DNA from 4 places in the Kitasatospora sp. NPDC036755 genome. Region 2 is predicted to be linked to each of the others. Evidence: riboswitches for the same ligand, from Rfam matches in the RefSeq annotation. Region 2 holds a riboswitch; each other region holds the start of a gene.
The links. Region 2 has a riboswitch for cyclic di-AMP ahead of AB0E96_RS16765 (transglycosylase family protein). Riboswitches for the same ligand answer to the same signal wherever they lie in the genome.

Region 1 (4,203 bases), on a different contig from region 2:
CTACGGGGTGAACGGCGGGGCACCGGTCAGGCGTGCGCTAGCGGGAGCGCCCGGCCCTCGTGCTCGGCGCGCTGATCACTCGGCGGCGCGGAAGCGCGGGAAGGCGCCGCGGCCGGCGTACTCGGCGGCGTCGTCGAGGATCTCCTCGATGCGCAGCAGCTGGTTGTACTTGGCGACGCGCTCGGAACGGGCCGGGGCACCGGTCTTGATCTGGCCGCAGTTGGTGGCGACGGCCAGGTCGGCGATGGTGACGTCCTCGGTCTCGCCGGAGCGGTGCGACATCATGCAGCGGTAGCCGTTGCGCTGGGCCAGCTCGACGGCGTCCAGGGTCTCGGTCAGCGAACCGATCTGGTTCACCTTGACCAGCAGCGCGTTGGCGGTGCCGGTCTCGATGCCGCGGGCCAGGCGGGCCGGGTTGGTGACGAACAGGTCGTCGCCGACCAGCTGGACCTTGTCGCCCAGCTTGTCGGTCATGGCCTTCCAGCCGTCCCAGTCCGACTCGTCCAGCGGGTCCTCGATGGAGACCAGCGGGTAGGCGGCGACCAGCTCGGCGTAGTACTCGATGAGCTCGGCGGAGGTGAGCTCCTTGCCCTCGAACTGGTAGGCGCCGTCCTCGTAGAACTCGGAGGAGGCGACGTCCAGGGCCAGCGCGACGTCACGGCCGGGCACGTAGCCGGCCTTCTGGATGGCCTCGACGATGAGGTCCAGGGCCTCGCGGTTGGAGTCCAGGTTCGGGGCGAAGCCGCCCTCGTCGCCCAGACCGGTGGACAGGCCGCGCTCCTTCAGCACGCCCTTGAGCGTGTGGTAGACCTCGACGCCCCAGCGGACGGCCTCGGAGAAGGACTCCGCGCCGATCGGGGCGATCATGAACTCCTGGATGTCGACGTTGGAGTCCGCGTGCGACCCGCCGTTGAGGATGTTCATCATCGGAACGGGCAGGACGTGCGCGTTCGGGCCGCCCAGGTAGCGGAACAGCGGCAGGTCGCTGGCCTCGGAGGCGGCGTGCGCGACGGCCAGCGAGACGCCCAGGATGGCGTTGGCGCCGAGCGAGGACTTGTCCGGGGTGGCGTCCAGGTCCAGCATGGCCTGGTCGATCAGCCGCTGCTCGGTGGCGTCGTAGCCGACCAGCTCCGGGCCGATCTGCTCGATGACGGCCAGGACGGCCTTCTCGACGCCCTTGCCGAAGTAGCGGTTCTTGTCACCGTCACGCAGCTCCAGCGCCTCGAAGGCGCCGGTGGAGGCACCCGACGGGACAGCGGCACGACCCGTGCTGCCGTCGTCGAGGCCGACCTCGACCTCGACCGTGGGGTTGCCGCGCGAGTCGAGGATCTCACGGGCTACGACGACATCGATGGACGGCACGAGGCATCTCCTTGCGGAAGCAGGGTCCGGTCTGACGGTGGTGCTGTCAGCAGGACGATTGCGGAGTCGTTACGACCAGAGCCTAACCGCCCGGGCTCCCGGGGCCACCTCCGCCTCGGTCCCGTCTCAGCGTGTGGCCCCGCTACCCACCGGTAGTTCACCTGCTTGTCCCAGCTTGTCCCACCGGGAAGGGCGAATGCGGACGAAGGGGACCGGTAGGACCGGTCCCCTTCGGACGTCGGGGCGGAGCGGTGCCGGCGGAGGCGGTCCGGCCGCTCGAAGACACGAGGGCTCAGCGGCTCGGCGGCACGAGGGCTCAGCCGACGTGCAGCACCTGACCCGGCATGATCAGGTTCGGGTCGCCGCCGACGGTGGAGTGGTTCTGCTCGTACAGCGCGTGCCAGCCACCGGAGACGCCCTGGGCGGTGGCGATGGTCGACAGGGTGTCACCGGCGCGGACGGTGTAGTCGTGGCCGGCGGCCTGCGGGGCCTGCGGGGCGTACTGCGGCTGGGCGGCGGCCTGGCCGGCGTACTGCTGGTAGACGCTCTGGTGGCTGGTCCAGTACCAGGCGCCGTTGCTCTGGTACCAGTACACCTTGGCGTCGGCGTCCCAGCCGGCCTTGCCGGAGAAGCCCGGGGCCTGCGGCTGGGCCTGCTGCTGCGGGGCGGCCTGCTGGACCGGCTGCGCGGCGGGCTTCTGCGCCGGCTTCTGGGCGGCGGGCTTCTGGGCGACCGGCTTCTCGGCCGGCTTGGCGGCGGGCTTCGGGGCCTGCTGCTTGGGAGCGGACTGCGGCTTGCTGTCCGAGGAGGTGTCGACCGCGGCCGGGGCACCGCCCTTGGTCAGACCGGCCTTCTGCGAGCAGACCGGCCAGGCGCCCGGGCCCTGCGAGGCCAGCACCTTCTCGGCGACCGAGATCTGCTGGGCCTTGCTGGCCTGGTTGGCCTGCGGCGCGTAGGCGGCGCCGCCGTACGCCTTCCAGGTGCTGGACGTGAACTGGAGGCCGCCGTAGAAGCCGTTGCCGGTGTTGATGCTCCAGTTGCCGCCGCTCTCGCACTGGGCGACGGCGTCCCAGGTGGAGGCCGGGGCGGCGGAGGCGCCGGTGGCGGTGAGGAGCGGCATCGCGAGTCCGACGCCGGCCACACCGGCGACGGCGATGGCCTTCTCGGCCTGGGTGCGACGACGGTGGCGGCCAGTTCCAACGAACAGCATGAAGAGGTCCCTCTCCGCACGCCTGCGAGGTGAGCTGTCGGGTTCGGACCGGGAGGTGGCCCGGCCGCCGTGCGCGGAGACGACTCCGCTCGGGCGGCTTCACCCCAAGCCGTGGGGAGACGGCAACAAACCTGGTTCCCCCGCCCCTGCCCAGGGTTCTGGTCGGTTTCCCGTGGCGCGGCGGGCAGGATTCGGCGTTCCGCGTACGGGGTCCGCAGCTGCGAACTCCAGGGAGAGTAGACAGATCTTCAGATCAATCACAAGCTCATATCGTCGATATCACACGAGAATTACGGCCCGTGTCCGATCGCCTACCAACAGCGGCGTTATGTCCGGATTGATGGGTGTTCACACCGCACCCGACAGGCGATCGGCGACGTCCGGTCAGCCCTTCGCGGCCTCCGAAGGAGCCTGCGGAGACGTGGCCGGAGAACCGGTCGGAGGGGCGTGCGGGGAGCGGCTCTCCGGGCTGAATTCCACCGGCAGTTCGCGCAGCCCACGCATGATCAGGCCGCCCCGCCAGCGCAGGTTCTCCGGGCTCTCCGCGAGCCGCAGGTCCGGCAGCCGGGAGAGCAGCGTGGCCAGCGCGGCCCGCCCCTCCAGCCGGGCGAGCGGGGCGCCGATGCAGTAGTGGATGCCGTGCCCGAACCCCAGGTGGGGATTGTCCGCCCGGGCCAGGTCCAGGGTGTTCTCCGCCGCGAACCGGGCCGGGTCGCGGTCCGCCGCGGCCAGCACCACCAGCACCGGATCGCCGACCGGGATGTCCACCCCGCCGATGGTCAGCGGACTGGTCGCGAACCGCCAGGTCGCCAGCTCCACCGGCCCGTCGTAGCGCAGGAGTTCCTCGATCCCGGTCTCCAGCAGCGCGCTCTCCCCGCGTGCCACCGACTCCTGCAGCAGCCGGCGCTGCTCCGGGTTGCGCAGCAGCGCGTACGTGCCGTTGCCGATCAGGTTCACGGTGGTCTCGAAACCCGCGAACAGGAGGATGAAGGCCATCGCCGCGGCCTCGTTCTCGGTCAGGTGCTCCCCGTGGTCACTGGCCCGGATCAGGCCCGAGATCAGGTCGTCCCCGAGGTCCGCGCGCTTGCGGTGGATCAGCTCCAGCAGGTACGCCCGCATCCGCTTCACCGCCCGGCCCACGCCGCCGCGCTGCCCCCCGCCGTGACGGATCATCATCCCGGCCCAGTCACGGAAGTCGTCCTGGTCCTCGGCCGGCACCCCGAGCATGTCGCAGATCGCGTAGATGGGGAGCGGGAAGGCGAACTCGTGGATCAGGTCCGCCGAACCGCGCTGCGCGAAGCCGTCGATCAGCCGGTCGGTGAGCTGCTGCACCCGCGGCTCGAACTCGGCCACCCGGCGCGGGGTGAACGCCTTGGACACCAGCCGGCGCAGCCGGGTGTGGTCCGGCGGGTCGATGTTCAGCAGGTGGGTCATCAGGTCCGCCTGCCGCTCCCCCGGGATGCCCACCCGGCCGGTGCGGTGCGCCTGCTCGCTGTGGTGCGCCGGGTTCTTCGACAACCGGCCGTCCGCCAGCGCCTGCCGGGCGTCCGCGTACCTGGTCACCAGCCAGGCCTCCACCCCGCTCGGCAGGGTGGTGCGGTGCACCGGGGCGTGCTCGCGCAACCAGGCGT
Region 2 (4,203 bases):
GCGAACTCTTCACGGGCCCTTCTCCTGACGGTACGTAAACGGACATAGCCGATGAATCGTCGAGCCCGCGATAACCGGCCGTGAGCATCTCCCCGCTGAATGTTGATCTTCGAATGCCGGGAGTCGCACGCCTGTGACCCTCCGTCAGGCCGACCTCATGCTGTGAGACATCTCACGCGCCCCGGATGCAACGCCGGCCCCCTCCGACGGCGTCCGGGCAAGCGCCGGTGATCACACGGAGGTTGGGCGAAGAATGTCCGGATTGTAGGCAAAGCGCCCGGAGCCGTGCCGCAGACGCACCGGCTCCGCACCATGACCGCGCGAAACCCGTACGGCAGCCGACTGCAAGCCGGACGGGCCGATGTCCTACGATCTCCGGCATGAGCACCGCAGCCATCCCGGGCGCGCCACTGCCCGTCCGCACTCCAGGCTCCCGTGCGCGGGGGCGCCACCGTCGTCCCGAGCGCCCCGAGATCCCGGCCGGCGCCCCGGCCCTGGTGCTCGCCGTGCCCGCGACCGCCGGGCCCGAGTCCCGCTCGGTCGTCGAGGAGTTGCTCTCGATCGTCCGCACCGAGCAGAACGGCGTCCGGACCGCGGTCGGCTACCTCCCCGGCAACGGCCCCGAGGGCGTGGACGGCGAGGACCGCACCGTCGCCGAGCTGCTGGCCATGGCCGCCGAGGCGGGGCTTCCGACGCCCGTCCTGGTGCCGCTGGTGCCCGGTCCGCACACCTTCCTGACCGAGCTTCACGCGCTCGCCGCCGAGTACGGCGCGCCCGTCACCGACCCGCTGGGCCCGCACCCGCTGCTGGCCGAGGCCGTGCACGTCCGCCTGTCCGAGGCCGGGCTGGCCCGGGCCGACCGCGCCCGGCTGTTCGCCATCGCGACCGCCGCGGACGGCGTGGTGCTGACCACCGTCGGCGGCGAGGACGCGGCCGCCGCGGCCGGCATCACCGGCGTGCTGCTGGCCGCGCGGCTGGCCGTACCGGTCGTCGCCGCCGCGCTCGACGTGCCCGGCTCGGTGGCCGCGGCCGTCAACCACCTCAAGGAGACCGGCTCGCAGCGCCCGGCGCTGGCCCCGCTGGTGATCGGTCCGGAGGCGGACTCCGAGCTGCTCGCCACCGCGGCCGAGGAGACCGGCTGCCCGTCGGCCGCGCCGCTGGGCGCGTACCCGTCGGTCGGCCAGCTGATCGCCTCCACCTACCTGGCCGCCCTGCCCGCGCCGTCCCCGGAGGACCTGGCGCGGGCCGAGGCGGAGGCAGCGGCCGCCTCCGGGGCCGAGGGGGCCCCGGAGGGCGCTCGCGGCGCCCACGCGGCCGCCGAGGGCCCCCTCGGGCAGTAGTCGACACCGCGCGCCGCCCGCGCGCACCGAAGGGCCCGGAACGGCTTCCGTTCCGGGCCCTTCGGCTTGCCCTCCCGCACGTCCCGTCAAGTGCGGAAGTCGCGGAGCCGTCGAAGCGAAATGTCCGTTCTGGCCTTTCTGGAGCCATTTGAAAGGAAAAAGGGAGCGCGGATCCGAGGGCGCGGATCGCGACCGCTCCCCCACCTTCCGGTGTGCGCGACTCCACGATTCGACACATCGTCACGCCGCTCCTGAGACAGAGCCAGTTGTTGACTTCCGCAATGACATTGCTTGAAAACGATCATTTGCGATCTTGATGGACGGCGATTTTGGCAGTTCCCACTAAACCATGATGCACATCACAGTGGTTTGCAGTTTGAACTTGAGTCTGATTAACGTGCTCCCCGTTCGTGACCACACGAACCCGGTTCATCCGCAACGCCGAGTCCTGCCGTCGGGTGTCCTGGAAACGCGAAAACGCACCACGGCAGGAGCGGGGGACCCACAGGTAAGTCGCCCCGGACCGGTCTTCGGAACGGTCCAGGGCTAGGGGTGAAGCCGCGCCCACAGCGCGGCCGGGCAACTCCAGCCCGAATCCGACAGCTCACCTCGCAGGCGTGGGAGAGGACCGCGTCTTCATGCTGCCCACCAACGGCACTCGCCTGTCCAGCCGCACCCGCCGCGTGATCGCCGCCCTCGGCGTCGCGGGCGTCGGCCTCACCGTCCCCTGCCTCACCTCGGGCACCGCCTCGGCCGCCTCCGTCGCCACCTGGGACAAGGTCGCCCAGTGCGAGAGCGGCGGCAACTGGGCCATCAACACCGGCAACGGCTTCTACGGCGGGCTCCAGTTCACCTCCAGCACCTGGTCCGCCTTCGGCGGCACCGCCTTCGCGGCGCGCGCCGACCTGGCCACCAAGGACCAGCAGATCTCCGTCGCCGAGAAGGTCCTCGCCTCGCAGGGCCCCGGCGCCTGGCCGGTGTGCTCGGTCCAGGCCGGCCTCACCAAGGGAGGCGCCGCCGCCTCCGTCGACACCTCGGCGGGCTCGACCGCCACCAAGCCCGCGCAGAGCGCCAAGCCGGCCGCCCCGGCGGCTCCGGCGGCGAAGCCCGCCACCAAGCCGGCGCAGCCCCAGGCCCCCGCCGCGAAGCCCGCCGCGCCCGCCCAGGACGGCGCGCAGGCCGCCACGGGCAACGCCGCCTCGGGCAACCGGAGCGACTGGGTCAAGAAGGGCCCGCAGCAGGCCCAGGGCGCCGACTACACCGTGGTCCAGGGCGACTGGCTGTCCGCCATCGCCGACCAGCACCAGGTGCAGGGCGGCTGGCAGCGGCTCTACGAGCTCAACCGCGGCACCCTGACCGAGGGCCCGGACACCATCTACCCGGGCCAGCAGCTGTCCTTCGGCGGCAACGGCCAGGCCCAGGCCGCCCCGTCCTCCACCGGCAAGTCCGGCTCGGACTTCACCTGGTTCGACCGCTCGCAGAAGTCCGGTCAGTCCGCGAACGGCGGTGCCGTGAACGCCCAGCCGACCGCGCAGGCCCAGGCCCCGGCCGCCAAGCCGTCCACCAAGCCGGCCGCCAAGCCCGCTCCGCAGACCCAGACCCAGACCCAGACCCAGACCCAGACTCCGGCTGCCACCGGCAGCATGGCCGCCGCGGTCTCCTTCGCCGAGTCGAAGGTCGGTCAGGCGTACGTCTACGGCGGCACCGGCAACGGCGGCTGGGACTGCTCCGGCCTGACCCAGGCCGCGCTGCGCGCCGCGGGCATCTCCGTCCCGCGCGTCGCCGCCGACCAGGCCGCGGCCAGCACCCACGTCTCGCTGGACAGCCTCCAGCCGGGCGACCTGCTGTTCTGGTCCAACAACGGCAAGGACTCCGGCGTCTACCACGTCGCGATCTACGTCGGCAACGGCAAGTACGTCGAGGCCGCCAACCCGAGCTCGGGCGTCCGCGAGCAGAGCATCGCCAACTGGGCCCCGGACTTCGCCGGCCGGGTCTGAGGACGGCGCACGGACGACGGCGTTCGGACGACGAATGACGAATGACGGCTGACGGCTGACGGCTGACGGATAACAGCTGACAGATTTCATCGTCTGTCAGCTGTCAGCCGCCGGCCGTCATCCCCACGCTGACCATCCGCCACCCCCGGGGAGAGTCTGGTCGCTCTCCCCGGGGGTTCCGGCGTTCCCGCCGACGGTTCCGGGCTCTCCTCCGGCGGTTCCGCCCTGTCCCGTGGTGGATCCCCGCCCCAGCGGGCATGCTGCTGCTCTGCACCCGAGGAGGAGTCACATGGCCCAGGTCACCGTCACGCTCGACGCGAACCTCGCGATCGACGCGATGATGCTCTCCGGCACCAAGAGCCCCCAGGACGCCGTCGAACTGGTCCTGCGCGACTACCTGGCGCGCGGCCGTCGCACCGAGACCCGCACCGGCGAGGCGGCCGACGGACACCGACTGACCGTCGACCGCCCGACCACCCAGGAGGGCTGACCGCCCGACGGAAGCCCCCGCCGGCCCCGAAGGCCGTCGCGCGCACCACGACGGCCGACCCCGCGCACGCCGACGGGCCCCGGAGAGCGATCGCCCTCCGGGGCCCGTCGTTCGGCCGTGGCGGCCGGGGCTCAGCGCGCGCCGGCCCCGGTGGATCCGCGCATCACCAGCTCCGGCTGGAACATGAACTCGCCACGCTGGGCGGCGTTCCCGCCGACCTCCTCCAGCAGCGCGTCCACCGCCGCCGTCGCCATCGCCTCGACCGGCTGGCGGATCGTGGTCAACGGCGGCTCGGTGAAGGCGATCAGCGGCGAGTCGTCGAAGCCGACGACCGACACGTCCTGCGGCACCGACAGACCGCGCTGCCGCACCGCCC
Region 3 (4,203 bases), on a different contig from region 2:
GGCCCTGCTCGTCGATGAGGGTGAGGGCGTGGTCGACGACCTGGTCGGGGGTCAGTCCTACGCGGGGCATGGGTTCGGGCTCTCCGTACGGATGGGGTCGGGCGGACGGGTCGGGCGGGGTGCGGCCGGGCAGGGGCCCGCGGGCTCAGCCGAGTTCGGCGAGGAACGGCAGCAGGGCGTCCGCGGTGGCCGCCGGGTTGTCGGCCATCGGGTAGTGCCCGGACCCCTCGATCATCGCCTTCCGGGCGCCGAGTGCGGCGGCCTGCCGGTCGGCGACCAGCTCCGGCTTCGGGAAGTCGGGGTCCTTGTCGCCCATGACGACCAGCGCCGGGCACCGCACCGCGGCCGTCCAGCCGACCGGCGCCGAGTCGCCGTGGACGTACCCGCGGGTGGCCGCCTTGCGCCCCGGGGTGCGCAGCGCGGCGACCAGCCCGTCCACGTACGCGTCGAAGTCGGCGGGCTTGGCGCCGGGGAAGGCCATCCGGCGCAGGTAGAAGCCCCAGGAGGCCGGCCAGTGCACGAGGGCCGCGCCCAGCAGGCCCATGGCGCCGCGCATCAGGGCGCCCGGCGGCGGGTTCTCGACGAAGGCGTCGATCAGGACGATCCCGGCGACCCGCTCGGGCGCGTCCCCGGCGGCCCTGACGACGGTCGCCCCGGTGTAGGAGTTCCCGGCGAGGACGGCGCGCTCGATGCCGAGGTGGTCGAGCAGGGCGAGGACGTCGCCGGCGATGGCGGCCGGGCCGTAGTCGTCCCAGGCGATCGAGGACTCGCCGAAGCCCCGCAGGTCCATGGTGACGACCCGGTGGCCGGCGGCGGTGAGCAGTGGGCGCAGGTGCCGGTACGCGGCCCGGCTGTCGAGCATGCCCGGCAGCAGGACCACGGGGGTGCCCTCGCCGTGCCGGGTGTCGTCGAAGGCGATCCGGCCTCCGGGGACGGTCAGGTACTGGGTGGTCGGGGTGGTGGTGCCGTTCACGGGGTCCTCCTCGGGCCGCCGGTGCGGGGCATCGGCGGTGCCGCCGATAGCCATAAAGCTAAGGCTAATAGCCTTAGCCGTCAAACGGTCGGCGGCGCACCGGAGCGGACGGGGCGAGGAAGGGGCGCGGGAGGAGTGGACGGGGGAGGAGTGGACGGGGCGAGGAGGGGGCGCGGGAGGAGGGGGCGGTGCGGTGCGGGGCGCGGAGCGGTCAGACCCCCTCGACCTTGAACGGGTCGTGCTCGCTGAGCAGCTTCTCCAGCCGGGCCTGGTCCACCCGGGTGACCATCTCGTTCGACTCCTGCCGGTCCCGGATCACCTTCGCCAGCGTGAACGCGGAGGTGACGGTGTAGAGGAGTCCGATCCCCAGGAAGGCCCGGGTCCACCCGCCGACCGGCAGGTAGGCGATCCCGGCGGCGAGTGCGGTGCCCGACAGGGCGAAGGACAGGACGGACTGGATGTAGTACGCGGACGTGGTGCGGCTCTGCATCGGTGCGCTCATGGCGTCAGGATGCGGCCGTCGGATCGGACCGCACATGAGTATGGGTACTCAGATGGGGCCGTGCATGAGGGGCCGTTCGTTGACGTCCGATCATCTGTCCGCAGGCTGCTCCGAACGGATGGCTTGGAATCAGAGCCTCCTAGGATTAACGTTTGATAACGCAGCGCGGTTGTCAACGCCGTAACCAGACGGCACCGTGCGCCGTCGCCTAATCCCGACGACCGGCCTCCGGGCAGGTCAGGGAGCCGGGGAACCACGTTCCTTGGGGTGAATCGGCGGGGCTCCGGCCCGGCCGTAGGAGACCTTCCTGCTCCGAACCCGTCAGCTAACCCGGTAGGCGCGAAGGAAGGAAAGGAGCGCGTCTCCGTGGCGTCGACGCACACCCCGGCACACCCGGCCGGCCCCGCAGCCGGTACCCAGCTCCTCGACCACCCCGGCACGGACGGACCCGAGCCCTTCGGCCCGGACGACTTCGCCGCGGAGGCCGAGACCAACCGCCACCGGATGCCGCGTCAGACCCGCGGAGCCTCCCCGCTGCTCGGCGTCACCGCCGTGGCCGCCACCCTGGGCGCCACCGGCTTCGCCTCGGCGACCCCGGCCGCCGCCCCCGCCATCGAGGCCCCGGACGAGACCCCGCTCGCCCTCTCCGCGGACCCCGGCCTCGCGCTCGCCGCCCGCATCCAGAGCCAGGCCGACAGCCAGCGCACCGCCGCCGAGGAGACCGCCCGGCTCCAGGCCGCGCAGGAGGCCGAGGCCAAGGCCGCCGCCAAGGAGGCCGAGGCCAAGCGCGCCGCCGAGGAGGCCGAACGGGCCAAGGCCGCCGCGCTCGTCCTCCCCGTGGACGACTACCGGCTCTCCGCCCACTACGGACAGAGCGCCCGCTACTGGGCCAACCTGCACACCGGCCTGGACTTCGCCGCCGACACCGGCACCCCGGTCCACGCGCTCGGCCAGGGCACCATCACCTCGGCCGGCTGGGCCGGCTCGTACGGCTACCGGATCGTCGAGACCCTGCCCGACGGCACCGAGATCTGGTACTGCCACCTCTCCGCGATCACCAAGGGCTCCGGCAAGGTCGCCGCCGGCCAGCAGATCGGCAAGGTCGGCGCGACCGGCAACGTCACCGGCCCGCACCTGCACATGGAGGTCCGCCCCGGCGGCGGTGCCCCGGTCGACCCGGAGCCCTGGCTCCAGCAGCGCGGCCTCAACCCCTGACGCACCCGCGGAAGCCCCCGGGCCGGAGCCGCGGCACCGGCCCGGGGGCTTCCCGCGCGGCCACTCACTCCTCGGCGGGCAGCTGCGCCAGGTACGCCTCGATCTCCTCCGGGCCGGGCTCCGGCGCCAGCTCCGGGAACTCCGTCACCAGCAGCCGCGGCAGCCCCGGCACCGTCCACCCGCCGAGCAGGTCGAGCGCCGCGTCGACCGCCGCCTCCTCGAACCGCCCGAAGTCCCCGGCCAGTTCGTCCGGCATCGGCCGGCCCAGCGCGGTCAGCTCGGCCAGGTTGCGGTAGCTGCGCCGCATCAGGCCCTGCTCCAGCAGCCGCCGCGCGCCGTCCGTGGCCATGCCGACCGACAGCACCCGGCCCGGGCCCCAGCCCTGCTCGTCCGGCTCGTCCAGCCAGCCGGCCGGAGCCAGCGCCTCGAACGCGGCCAGCCGCTCCTCCTCCGGGAGCTCCCCGAAGCCGGCCAGCCAGTCCCGCACCGCCGCCCCGTCCGTCACGTCCACCCCGTACGCGTGCAGCAGCAGCGCGTACAGCCGGGGCCAGGTCACCAGGTCGGCGCGGCGCAGCAGCCCGGCCGCGACCTCGCCCTGCCACTCGGCCTCCGCGTGCAGCCGCTCCTGGCGCTTGGCGTTCAGCCGCCGGGCCGCCCGCTGGTGGTCGACCAGCAGCCGGACGGCGTCGCCGTAGGCGAGCGGGTCCTCCTCGGGCGCGGGTTGGACGTACAGGTGGAGGCGCTCGTACAGCAGGTGCTCCACCGCGCCGGAGGTCAGTTCGGGCCAGCCGTCGTGCATCCTGCCCTCGCCCAGCTCCAGCAGCGCCAGCACCGCGCGCAGCGGCCCCTCGGCCACCGGCGCGCGGCCCTGCTCGGCCGCCCAGGCGAGCAGGTCGGCGGCCTTGGTGCGCGGGGCGAGCCGCAGGTCTTCGTCGTTCATAGTCCGAACGGTAGCCGCCGGGCAGGGATAGGGTCGGCAGCCATGGTCCCCGTACGACTCACCGGCCCGCGACTGGCCGTCCGCGAGTACCACCACACCGAGGAGGACGTGGACGCGCTGCACGCGCTGTTCGGCGACCCGGAGGTCACCCGCCACCTGCCCTTCGGGCCGAGCGGCCGGGAGGACTGCGCCGACCAGATCGAGCTGTACCTGGAGGAGGCGATGGCCGAGGAGCGGGACACCTACCGGCTCGCCGTCACCAGGCTCGCCGACGCCGGGGAGCCGGACGACGCGACGCCGATCGGGCAGGCCTCGCTCACCCTCGAAGGACACCGCGCCGCCGGGATCGGGTGCGTGCTGGCCCGCGGCTCCTGGGGCCGCGGTTACGCCCGCGAGACCGTCGGCCTGCTCTGCGGCCTCGCCTTCGGCGCCCTGGACCTGCACCGGCTGACCGCCCGGGTCGCGGTGGCCAACGCGGCCTCCGTCCGGGTGCTCACCGGGCTGGGCTTCCGGCCGGAGGGGCGGCTGCGGCAGGACACGTTCAAGGACGGCACCTGGTCCGACTCGTACCTC
Region 4 (4,203 bases), on a different contig from region 2:
GTCACGGTGAACCTGTGCGACCGGGCCAGGATCCCGTACGACGCCACGGCGGCCGCGCTCTCGTGCACGGTCTCCTGCTGGCGCACGGCGGCCTGGCCCTGGGTGCGGGCGCGGGCCAGGTATCCCTCCGGGTCGGGCGAGAGGATGAGCTGGGCGGTCTGGGTCATCCCGCCGCCGCGGTACTCGGCGCCGGCCACCGTCGCCAGGTCGCCGCGCAGCTCGTTGAGCTGGTCCTGGGCCACGGCGATCTCGCCCTGGAGGATCGTGGTCTCGCCCTGGAGCCGCCGCTGGGCCTCCTGCGCCGCGTTGAACTTCTCGGACGCCTGCTCGGCCTCGTCGTACAGCTGCTCCACCTGCGTCTTGACGTCCTGACGGTCGGCCGGGTCCGGGCTGCCGGGGGCGGCCTGGGCACGGCCTCCGGCGGCCACGCCCAGCGTGGTGGCGGCGGCCGCGGTCAGCACCAGCGCCCGGGCGAGCAGTTGGGAACGGCGGTGCACGGGCATGGCGGCAGCGGCTCCAATCCTGCGGCGCGGCCCCCGCCGCCGCACCACGACGGGCGGCCGTCGAGCGGGGAGTCCGGTGGCAGACGTTAGCGAGTCAGGGCAACCGATTCCAAACCCTTCCGAACCCGAATATTCGACCGCCAATCGGACATCAGATCGGCCCGCCGGAAAAGCCGCAGGCCCGGCCTTCCCTGGGGAAGGCCGGGCCCGGAGGCGTTCGAGCGGGGATCAGACCCGCACGATGGAGGTCAGCGGCATGTTGGTGACCGCCTCGTAGCGCACGTTCGTCCCGGTGCGGGGCGCGTGCAGCACCTGGCCGTTGCCGGCGTAGATGCCGACGTGGTGGGCGTCCCCGTAGAAGATCAGCAGGTCGCCGGGCTGGGCCTGGGAGAGGTCCGTACCGATCCGGGTGCCGGCCGAGGCCTGCGCCTGGGAGGTGCGCGGCAGCGACACGCCGGCCTGGTTGAACGCCCAGACCATCAGGCCGGAGCAGTCGAAGGAGCCGGGGCCGGTGGCGCCCCAGACGTACGGGCTGCCGATCTTGGACGCGGCGGCCGAGAGGGCGGCGGCACCGCGCGAGCTGCCCGGGGCCACCTTCACCGGGGAGGAGGCGGTCGAGCCGGCCGAGGCGGACGAGCCCGACGAGCCGCCCGACAGGTCGCTGCGGCTGTTGTCGCGCGAGGCGCGGTCGGCCTGCGCCTGCTGCGCGGCGGCGGCGTCGGCCTTGGTCTTGGCGTCGGCCGCGGCCTTCTCCTCGGCCTGGCGCAGCGCCTGGCGCTCCTGCTCGGTCAGCGTGTTGAGCAGGTCCTGGGCCGCCTTCAGCTTGCCCTGGACGTCCTCCTTGGCGGCCTTCAGCTGCTGGGTGGTCGACTCCAGCTCGGCGAGCTTGCCCTGGGCCTCGTTGCGGTCCTGGTCGAGCTTGCGCTGCTGCGCCTGGAGCTCCTTCAGCTGACCCTTCTGGGTGTCACCGGCCTGGCTCAGCGCGCCGGCCTGGCTGAGGAAGGTGTCCGGGCTGGACGAGAACATCAGCTGGACGGTCGGGGATATCCCCCCGTTGCGGTACTGCTCGCCGGCGATCTCGGCCAGTCCGCCTTGGAGCTCGGTGACCTGGGCCTGCTGACGGGCCACCTGGTCCTGCAGCCCGGAGACCTGCTTCTCCAGCTCCTGCTGCTTGGCCTGGGCGGCGTTGTAGTTCTCGGTCGCGACCTCGGCCTGCTCGTTGAGCTGGTCGACCTGGCCCTTGACCTGGTCCTTGGTCGGCTGCGGGTCGGCGTGGGCGCCCTGTGCGGACAGCACGACGGCCGCGGCGGCGACACCGGTCAGGATCGAGACGCGGGCCCGGCCTGCGGGCTTGGGACGACGATGGGACGCCACGAAGGCGGACTCCTTCTTCCTACGTCCGCCTACCGGGTGAGCTGACGGGTTCGGGCCGGAAGCATGCCCTACGACGCCTCACGGCCGTTCCACCGGCCGACCTGGCGCCGATTCACCCCGGAGGAACGTGGTTCCCCGGCTCCGCTCCGCAGCACCCCCGATTGCTGGGCTCCCCTGTCGGGCAGTCGTTTCGACCTGCCCCGCTGCCTCACGAACTCGACGGTAACCACCGCCGCCACCCTGGCTGGGCGATCGACAGTGCGGTGGTTCGGAGCATGACCCTAGTAACTGAACCGTGATCCGTTCAAATCCTTGTCAGAAAAAAGACAGAAGATTACCCAAGTTCCTTTGTGAAAATGACCGATGGTGACCACTGGTGCACACATGGCTGATCACTTCTCAGCATGTGGTCACAAAGGGGCGGAAGCCGAACGCCACCCCCGCACGAGGGGTGGCGCTTTTCACAGGCCCCCCGACGGAGGCCTCCGGCGTGTCGGGCCGTCAGACCCGGCGGATGGTGTTGATCGGCATCGCGTCGGCCTTCATCACCTTCACCACGTCACCGGTGTGCGGCGCGTGGACCACCATGCCGTTGCCGATGTACATCCCGACGTGGTGCATGTCGGAGCCGTAGATCACCAGGTCGCCCGGCTGGGCCTGGTCCAGCGACGGCACCCGGGTGCCGTAGTGGCCCTGCTCCTGCGAGGTGCGCGGCAGCGAGACGCCGGCCTGCCCGTACGACCAGACCATCAGGCCCGAGCAGTCGAAGGTGGTCGACCCGGTGGCGCCCCAGACGTACGGCGAACCCTGCTTGCTCATCGCCTTGGACAGCGCCACGGCCGCGTAGCCGCTGGCCTGCGGCAGGCTGCCGAGGTCGACCCGGTCGGCGCCGCGCGAGGCGCGGTCGTCCTGCGCCTGCTGGGCCTTCAGCGCGGCACGGTCGGAGGCGCTCAGCGAGTTCAGCAGGTCCTGGGCGGCCTTCAGCTTGGTGTTGACGTCCGCCTTGGCCTGGTTCAGGTCCTTGGTGGTGGTGTCCAGCGAGGCCAGCACGGCGGCCGCCTCGGTCTTCTCCTGGTCCAGCCGGCGCTGCTGGTCCAGCAGGCCCTTGAGCGCCTCGGCCTGACTGGTGCTGGCCTGCTGGACGGTGGAGGCCTTCTCCAGGTAGCCGGACGGGTCGGAGGAGAGCATCAGCTGGACGGACGGGTCGATGCCGCCGGCGCGGTACTGCTCACCCGCCACCTCGGCGAGGCCGCCCTGGAGCTGGGTCATCTGCTCCTGGCTGCGGGCCACCTGGTCCTGCAGCTGGTCGGACTGCTTGCGCAGCTGGTCGGCCCGCTCCTTGGCGCCGTTGTACTTCTCGGCCGCCTGCTCCTGCTCCTCCTGGAGCTGGTCGATCTGCGCCTTGACGTCGGTCTTGTTCGGCTGCGGCGCGGCGTGCGCGGCCACCTGGGCGGAGAGGGCGACCGCGGTCGCAGCGGCGGCGGTGAGCACGGAGATCCGTGCGCGGCTCGGCTGCTTGGGACGGCGGTGGGAGGCCAAGGGACCGGCTCCTTCTCCATCGGACTCACCTGATGGGATGAGATTCCGGAAAATAGGTTTGACGCCAGACACTAGTGAAGATCTATCCGTTCTGCCACTCCCCCGAAGGCGTGAACTTCACTCCCCACACTGACTTCACCGGACCCGCACAACGCCCCGGAATCCCCTCTGACCAGGCATCATGAGGCCCGGGCCGAGGTCACGGCCGGGCCAGCCGATTGAGCAGCAGCACCGATGCCACGGGGCGCGCGCCCGCCTTCCGCACGCCCTCCGCGACCTCCCGGTCGGTGGAGACCACGACCACCGGACGGCCCTGCGGCTCGGCCCGCACCAGACGGCGGATCAGCTCGTCGGCCGTCTCGCCGGTCCGGCTGAACCGCACCCGGACCCCACGCGGTGGCGCCATGATCACCGGGACGTCCAGGTCCTGCCCGTCGAAGACGCAGGTGACCTCCGCCTGCGTCCGCTGGGCCAGCATCGCCAGCCCGCCCAGCAGCCGGATCCGCTGCTGCTCCAGCGGCAGCGCCGGATAGCCGGTCTTGGTCACGTTGTAGCCGTCCACCACCAGATGCACCTGGGGGATCGCCAGCAGCTGGTCCAGCAGCGCCGGATCGTCCTCGGCCAGCCCGCGCCGCGCCACGTCGTGCGGCGAGGCCGCCCCCGGCACCACCGCCTCCACCAGGTCCGCCGGGCGGATCTGGGAGACCGGCAGCGCCAGCTCCCGCTGGAGCCCCTGGGCGGACTGCAGCACGGTGTCCAGCAGCAGCCGCAGCCGCATGTCCTCGAC

Region 1: another riboswitch for cyclic di-AMP. It lies ahead of AB0E96_RS30845 (transglycosylase family protein); the one in region 2 lies ahead of AB0E96_RS16765 (transglycosylase family protein).
Region 3: another riboswitch for cyclic di-AMP. It lies ahead of AB0E96_RS25135 (M23 family metallopeptidase); the one in region 2 lies ahead of AB0E96_RS16765 (transglycosylase family protein).
Region 4: another riboswitch for cyclic di-AMP. It lies ahead of AB0E96_RS27070 (NlpC/P60 family protein); the one in region 2 lies ahead of AB0E96_RS16765 (transglycosylase family protein).

The regions. Positions count from the first base shown of each region.
Region 1 is NZ_JBEZUT010000273.1:903-5,105, reverse strand. It holds gene eno (phosphopyruvate hydratase) at 76-1,362, opposite strand; gene AB0E96_RS30845 (transglycosylase family protein) at 1,679-2,572, opposite strand; cyclic di-AMP (ydaO/yuaA leader) riboswitch at 2,578-2,746, opposite strand; gene AB0E96_RS30840 (cytochrome P450) at 2,957-4,203, opposite strand, start outside.
Region 2 is NZ_JBEZUT010000096.1:8,097-12,299, reverse strand. It holds gene AB0E96_RS16770 (hypothetical protein) at 381-1,340, shown strand; cyclic di-AMP (ydaO/yuaA leader) riboswitch at 1,801-1,971, shown strand; gene AB0E96_RS16765 (transglycosylase family protein) at 1,958-3,337, shown strand; gene AB0E96_RS16760 (hypothetical protein) at 3,627-3,827, shown strand; gene AB0E96_RS16755 (LacI family DNA-binding transcriptional regulator) at 3,959-4,203, opposite strand, start outside.
Region 3 is NZ_JBEZUT010000184.1:952-5,154, reverse strand. It holds gene AB0E96_RS25150 (TetR-like C-terminal domain-containing protein) at 1-70, opposite strand, end outside; gene AB0E96_RS25145 (alpha/beta hydrolase) at 146-973, opposite strand; gene AB0E96_RS25140 (YiaA/YiaB family inner membrane protein) at 1,185-1,475, opposite strand; cyclic di-AMP (ydaO/yuaA leader) riboswitch at 1,671-1,829, shown strand; gene AB0E96_RS25135 (M23 family metallopeptidase) at 1,842-2,690, shown strand; gene AB0E96_RS25130 (hypothetical protein) at 2,755-3,630, opposite strand; gene AB0E96_RS25125 (GNAT family protein) at 3,673-4,203, shown strand, end outside.
Region 4 is NZ_JBEZUT010000209.1:11,128-15,330, reverse strand. It holds partial or broken gene AB0E96_RS27075 (hypothetical protein) at 1-503, opposite strand, end outside; gene AB0E96_RS27070 (NlpC/P60 family protein) at 732-1,877, opposite strand; cyclic di-AMP (ydaO/yuaA leader) riboswitch at 1,888-2,041, opposite strand; gene AB0E96_RS27065 (NlpC/P60 family protein) at 2,379-3,416, opposite strand; gene AB0E96_RS27060 (NYN domain-containing protein) at 3,616-4,203, opposite strand, start outside.